3 regions of the Marmoricola sp. OAE513 genome follow, and region 1 is predicted to be linked to each of the others. Evidence: predicted binding sites of a transcription regulator. Region 1 holds the regulator's gene; each other region holds the start of a gene.
What was found. Region 1 encodes LexA, which represses DNA repair genes until DNA is damaged. Its sites were predicted from a motif close to TCGAACANNTGTTCGA; they were not measured.
Positions count from the first base shown of each region.

Region 2: ABIE44_RS01725 (DUF6504 family protein) is a predicted target of LexA. The motif match lies at 1,289-1,304, and genes of this name have one in related genera.
Region 3: ruvC (crossover junction endodeoxyribonuclease RuvC) is a predicted target of LexA. The motif match lies at 1,323-1,338, and genes of this name have one in related genera.

Region 1 is NZ_JBEPOC010000001.1:2,718,514-2,720,769, reverse strand. It holds gene ABIE44_RS13685 (lysoplasmalogenase) at 1-80, shown strand, start outside; gene ABIE44_RS13680 (LysM peptidoglycan-binding domain-containing protein) at 297-662, opposite strand; gene lexA (transcriptional repressor LexA) at 967-1,695, shown strand; gene ABIE44_RS13670 (fibronectin type III domain-containing protein) at 1,755-2,256, shown strand, end outside.
Region 2 is NZ_JBEPOC010000001.1:360,203-362,458, forward strand. It holds gene ABIE44_RS01715 (methyltransferase) at 1-223, opposite strand, end outside; gene ABIE44_RS01720 (SAV_6107 family HEPN domain-containing protein) at 367-798, opposite strand; gene ABIE44_RS01725 (DUF6504 family protein) at 805-1,173, opposite strand; partial or broken gene ABIE44_RS01730 (YbaK/EbsC family protein) at 1,377-1,748, shown strand; gene ABIE44_RS01735 (ArsC/Spx/MgsR family protein) at 1,886-2,239, shown strand.
Region 3 is NZ_JBEPOC010000001.1:3,614,194-3,616,449, reverse strand. It holds gene ruvB (Holliday junction branch migration DNA helicase RuvB) at 1-131, opposite strand, end outside; gene ruvA (Holliday junction branch migration protein RuvA) at 178-780, opposite strand; gene ruvC (crossover junction endodeoxyribonuclease RuvC) at 777-1,295, opposite strand; gene ABIE44_RS18130 (YebC/PmpR family DNA-binding transcriptional regulator) at 1,401-2,165, opposite strand; gene pdxT (pyridoxal 5'-phosphate synthase glutaminase subunit PdxT) at 2,177-2,256, opposite strand, start outside.

The DNA of each region.
Region 1 (2,256 bases):
CGTACACGACCGCGCAGCTGCTAATGAGTGAGGGTGCGGCGCGGGCTGGGGTTTCGGCAAGCTCAACCACCGGGACCTAGCCAACCGCCGGGACCTAGCCAACCGCCGGGACCTAGCCAACCGACGGGACCTAGCCAACCGACGGGACCTAGCCAACCGACGGGACCTAGTTCAACCGACACGTGAACGTAGAAGAGGCGGGGCCAGCGCTGGCCCCGCCTCTTCTTCTTCCCACACTGCCGATGACCCGGGTCGAGGGAGTCAACGGACGTCTTGAGTTGTGTGCCCGCCGGGCGTCACTGCGAAACCGGAACCGCCAGCTTCTGGCCGACCGTCAGGCCGCTGCCCGACAGCGAGTTCAGCTCCTTGATGCGGTGGACCATGTCGCGGACCTCGCCGGGGCCGGCGATCTCGCCGGCGATCGCGTAGAGGGTGTCGCCGGGCTGGACCTCGACGGTCCGCACCGGCTCCTGGGTCCCGCTGTCGAGCGAGGCGGTCGCCCATCCGCTGAGGCTCACCATGACGACGACCGCTGCAGCCAGGGCCGCCAGCAGGACGACGATGCGTCCGCGGCGGGTCAGGCGCACGGTGGAGTTGCGGGTCAGTCGCGGCGTCTGCGCGGCACCCGGAACGAAGGCGGGAGAGATAGTCAGCGTGCTCATGGTCAAACCTCCTGGGGAAGATCCGGGCTCCCGTCTTTGGGTGGAGCACCGGTGGTCGGTTTCGTTGCGACCCCTCTGTTGTGTCGAGCTAGTTCTAACCAGGACCCCCGACTCATCCGGAGCGGATTGCGGCGGGGACTCGATCAGACGTTCGATCGAACACGTGTACGAAGTTAGAACAGGTGTTCGTACGTTGTCAAGAACAGGTGTTCGAACAGATTGATTCCCGTCGAGCACGAACCCCCGACACGCGGGATCGAACATATGTTTGAAATCGAGCCGCGAATGGGTCTACCGTCCACCTATGGCGACTGAAGGAAACGACCTCGGCAACGTCCACGAGCTCCCCGACGCTCCCCCGGACGCGACCGGCCTCACCCCGCGTCAGCAGCGGATCCTGACCACGCTGCGCGATGCCATCGAGCAGCGCGGCTACCCGCCGAGCATTCGCGAGATCGGCGAGGAGGTCGGCCTCGCGAGCTCCTCCAGCGTGGCGCACCAGCTGCGCGTCCTGGAGTCCAAGGGGTTCATCAAGCGCGACCCGAACCGTCCCCGCGCCCTCGAGGTGTTCCTACCCGACGTGCTCGCCGCCCGCCGCTCGCTGGCGAACGCCGACGACGCCGGCCAGGACGTCACCGGCTTCGGCGACGCGAACCCGACCGCGACCAACATCCCGCTGGTCGGTCGGATCGCCGCCGGTGGACCGATTCTTGCCGAGGAGCGCGTCGAGGACGTCTTCCCGATGCCGAAGTCGCTGGTCGGCGACGGCACGCTGTTCATGCTCGAGGTCTCTGGTGAGTCGATGATCGACGCCGCAATCTGCGACGGCGACTACGTCGTCATCCGCCAGCAGCCCGACGCCAACAACGGCGACATCGTGGCCGCGATGCTCGACGGCGAGGCCACGGTGAAGACCTTCCAGCGCAAGGACGGCAAGGTCTGGCTGCTTCCCCACAACGAGGCCTACGACCCGATCGACGGCACCCACGCCACGATCCTGGGCAAGGTCACGGCGGTGCTGCGCAAGGTCTGAGGTCCCGGTGTTTCCAGTTCTCGCCCCGCGGCCGGACCCGCGGGGCGAGACTGGTTTTCATGGGAGTACGCCGGGGCTTGCTGGGACTGACCATCGGCGCGCTTGCGCTCTCGCCGTTGGTGGTGATGGCTCCGTCGCAGGCAGCTGACGCCCCTCCGCTTCCGGACGTTGAACGCGTCGTCGATCCGGCACCCGACCTCCCACCGAGCACCAAGCCGTCGCCGCGGAAGGCCGTCGGACAGGCGGCCCTCGCGGTCCCATCCCTGAGCAGCCGACCGGCATCGCTCCGGACGATCTATCTGGACTTCGACGGTGTCACGCTGTCGTCGGCCGCCGGCTCGTTCGGTCGAGACTGGACCCAACCGGACGGCGGCGGAAAGTTCATCAGCGCCGGCACCTACGCCGGGTTCACCGATACCGCCGACGTCCCCTTGATCTGGAAGATCGTCGCTGAGAAGTACTCCTCTTTCGACGTCAACGTGACCACCGTCGACCCTGGCACCGAGGCCCTGCGACGGACGGACGCGGCAGACGCGGCGTACGGGGTGAAGGTCGTGATCA
Region 2 (2,256 bases), 2.4 Mb from region 1:
GCTCGGCGGCGCGACGACCCAGGGCCGCGAGCGCGTCGGGGCTGGGATCGATGACCGTGACCTCGTGGCCGAGCTCGGCCACCCGGACCGCGAACCCGCCCGTGCCACCGCCGATGTCGACCACGGTCTGGTCGGCAGCCTGGTCGAGCCGGGCACGGCAGGTGTCCCAGAGGACCGCCGTCCGCACGGAGGCTCGGCGTTCCAGAGGGCGCTCAGGGTCCATGCCTCAAACACTAGGGCACCTCGACCAACGTCGAGTCCTGACGTTGCCAGGTGCGGCGCAGGGCACGGCGGAGGGCGCAGGGCTCCTTCGTGCGCAGCGAGCTCACGCGACGACCACGCGGCCCGGTGCCGTGCATGGCGACGTCAGGCCACGCGAATGGACTGGTGCTCGACCAGCCCCAAGGACGTCTCGACGAGCGCGAGGAAGCGGTCGGCGTCACGGACGAGGTCGTCGGCCTCGCGCTCGGTCACGGCACGGCGCGAACCAGCCTCGGCGGCCGACCGCTTCTGGGCGCCCGAGGAGAAGAACGCGGCCCACTCGCTGAACTCCGGCGCGACCTCGGCGAGCAGCACCCAGGCGTTCTTCTGGCGTCGGCGTGCGACCGGCGTCGGCTGGGTGCGGGCGGCCAGCAGCGCCGCAGTCGCCCGCAGTGCCGACACGTGCGCCAGCGCGTACCGCTGCGGCACGTCGTCGGAGGTGATGGCCTCGCGCAAGGACTCCGCCGAGCGCTCGAGGTAGGAGTGCGTCGCGGCCGGGAGCTGGACGTTCATCGCAGGTCGGGACTGGTAGGACATCGGGTCTCAGTCCAGCGAGCCGGCCAGGCGCCAGACGCCCTCGGCTCCGTCGAAGGTGAGGTCGAAGACGCCGAAACCCGGGTCGTCCTCGGTGGCGACGGCGCGACCGCGGGCCGCGGTCACGCGCCAGACGAGGCGCTCGGTCATCAGGGCGGACCGGCCGGGAGCGTCCTCGGGTCGCCGGAGCCACCAGGCGCCGGCTTCCACCCAGTGCGACAAGATCTCGCGCACCTGCCAGAGCCGGCCGCGCCACAGGAACTGCTGCGGGCCGTCCTCGGGCAGGGGGTCGAGCCGCAGGTCAGGCCGGAGGTCGGTCAGGACGGAGCCCGGGCCGTCCGCCCCGTAGCCGGGGACAGGACCCTTCCGAACCTCCACCAGGTCTTGGTATGTCTGCACCGTCTTGCTCCTTCCCATCTCCTCGGCCGTCACCGGTTGTGTCGGTGCTCCGGTGGAGAGTGGGGGTCGAAGTCACCCTCCACCGGAGCGTCATTCGAACATCTGTTCGAATGAATCCAAGGTACACCTCCCCACCGACACCACGTCAAGCCCCCGCGCGGCACCTGGGATACGTTCGCCGCATGACCGAGCAGTCCCAGGACGAGCACCCCTCGATCGCCCGCTTCCGCGCCCGGCTGACCGAGCTCGGCGGCGCAGGCCGGATCGTCGTGCTCCCCGACTCGGTGCACACGGCCGCGCTCGCCGCCGAGGCGCTCGGCTGCGCGGTGGGCGCGATCGCCAACAGCCTGCTCTTCGCCGCACCGGCGGAGTCCGGCGACCTCGAACCGGTCCTGATCCTGACCTCGGGCGCGCACCGCGTCGACGTGGAGCTGGTGGCCGCCGCCATCGGAGCGAGCGCCCTGCGCCGCGCGAAGCCCGAGTTCGTCAAGGAGCACACCGGCCAGGTGATCGGGGGCGTCTCCCCGATCGCCCACCCGGCTCCGATCCGCACCTACCTGGACCGCGCCCTGGCGTCGTACGACGTGCTCTGGGCCGCGGCCGGCGCACCCGGCGGCGGTCTTCTCCACCGACTACCCCGAGCTGCTCGCCCTGACCGGGGCCACCGAGATCGACGTGAACTGAGGACCCGATGGAGATCTGGATCAACCCTGCCTGCAGCAAGTGCCGGGTTGCGACCGACGAGCTCGACGCCGCCGGTATCGAGTACACCGTCCGGCGCTACCTCGACGACCCACCGTCGGTCGCCGAGCTGCGCGAGGTCCTCGACCGGATGGGGCTCGACCCCTGGCACGTCGCGCGGACGGCCGAGACCCGGGAGGCCGGCATCGACCTCCCCCGCGACGCCGCCCACCGCGAGGACTGGATCGCCGCGATGGTCGCGAACCCGCGCACGATCCAGCGACCCATCGTCACCGCCACCGACGGCACCACGGTGGTCGCGCGCGACGCCGAGACGCTGAAGGCGATCGTCGAGCGCGGCTGACGAGCCGGGTGGTGCCC
Region 3 (2,256 bases), 900 kb from region 1:
CGTTCCTGGCCGACGACCTCGTCGAGGGTGCGGGGACGCAGGGCGGCCTCGACGGCGCGCTCGTCGGCGTCGGCAGACACCCCCGTGACGCTCGCCCGCTCCTCGAGGAACGCTTGCTCGGCCCGCTCCAGCGCTGCCTGGATCGAGGCCTCGGCGCCGGACTCGTGCTCGGTCACGTCAGGCCTTGCTCAACGTCTGCAGCGCGAGGCGGAGCAGCTTCGCGACGTCGGGAACGGCCATCGCCTCGGCCTCGGGCGTCACCGCCGCGACCGCGCGGTCGGCCTCCTTGCCGGACCAGCCGAGGCCGACGAGACCCCCGTGCACCTGGGACTGCCACCCCGAGACCGAGGGGGCGCCGGCGGTGACCGGCGCCGAGCCGGGGGCGCCGATCCTGTCCTTGAGCTCGAGGATGATCCGCTGCGCGCCCTTCTGCCCGATGCCCGGAACGGCGGTCAGGGTCTTCACGTCCTCCCCCGACACGGCCCGACGGATCGCCTCCGGAGCGAGCACGGCCAGCATGGACTGGGCGACCTTGGGACCGACGCCCGACGCGGTCTGCACGAGCTCGAACATCTGCTTCTCGTCCTCGTCGGCGAAGCCGAACAGGGTCAGCGAGTCCTCCCGCACGACCAACGAGGAGGGAAGCAGTGCCTCGGCGCCGGTACGGAGGTCGGCGAGCGTGTTGGGCGTGCACTGCAGCTCCAGGCCGACCCCGCCGACCTCGAGGACCGCCGAGGTCAGTCCGACCGCGTGGACGCGGCCCCGTACGAACGCGATCACCGTGCTGCTCCTGTCGTGCCGGCCGCAACGGCGGCCTGGATCCGGTTGGTGGCGCTCCCGCGCCAGAGGTGGCAGATCGCCAGCGCGAGCGCATCTGCGGCGTCGGCCGGTTGGGGCGCCGCGTCCAGCCGCAGCAGTCGGGCGACCATGGTGCCGACCTGGGCCTTGTCGGCCCGGCCGCTGCCGGTCACGGCGGCCTTGACCTCGCTGGGCGTGTGCATCGCGACGGGCAGCCCGCGCGCCGACGCGGCCACCAGCGCCAGGCCGCTGACCTGGGCGGTGCCCATGACCGTACGGACGTTGGCCTGCGCGAACACCCGCTCGACGGCGATCGCGTCCGGTCTCGTCGCCTCGATCCACGCCTCGATCCCGCGCGAGATCAGCAGCAGGCGCTGCTCGACCGGCAGGTCCGCACCGGTCCGCACCACGCCGACGTCGACGAGCGACAGGGGACGACCGACGGTGCCCTCGACGATGCCGACGCCGCACCGGGTCAGACCCGGGTCGATGCCCAGAACGCGCATAGCAGCCTCACAGTCGATGCGAACAGGTGTTCGGATCAACCTAACCGGAGTCCGGTCGCCGCGGTGGCGCGACACACCGGTCCCGGACCGCGGGGCTCAGGCGTCGAGCGCCGCCATGATCTCCTCGGAGATGTCGAAATTCGCGTACACGTTCTGCACGTCGTCGAGGTCCTCCAGCGCGTCGACCAGCCGGAGCACCTTGGCAGCGCCGTCCTGGTCGAGCTCGACCTGCATGGACGGCACGAACTGCGCCTCGGCGGAGTCGTAGTCGATACCCGCGGTCTGCAGCGCCGTCCGCACGTCGACCAGGTCCGTCGCCTGGCTGACCACCTCGAAGGCACCGTCGAGGTCGTTCACGTCCTCGGCGCCCGCGTCCATCGTCGCCTCGAGGACGTCGTCCTCCGAGACGGTCCGGCCCTCCTGCTCGACCGGCACGATCACGACCCCCATGCGGTGGAAGAGGTAGGCGACCGAGCCGGGGTCCGCGAGGGAGCCGCCGTTCCGGCTCATCGCCGTACGGACCTCCATCGCGGCACGGTTCTTGTTGTCGGTGAGGCACTCGATGAGGACCGCGACACCGTTCGGGGCGTACCCCTCGTACATGATCGTGGAGTAGTCCGCGCCACCGGCCTCGGCGCCCGAGCCACGCTTCACGGCGCGGTCGATGTTGTCCTTGGTGACCGAGTTCTTCTTGGCCTTCTGGATCGCGTCGAAGAGGGTCGGGTTGCCCGTCGGGTCGCCTCCGCCCAGACGGGCGGCGACCTCGATGTTCTTGATGAGCTTGGTGTTCAGCTTGCTGCGCTTGGCATCGAGCGCGGCCTTCTTGTGCTTGGTCGTCGCCCATTTGGAGTGGCCGGACATGACTTCCCTTCCTACTGCTTCTCTACGAGCTCGACGAACAGCCGGTGGATCGAGAGGTCGCCCCCCACCTCGGGGTGGAACGACGTCGCCA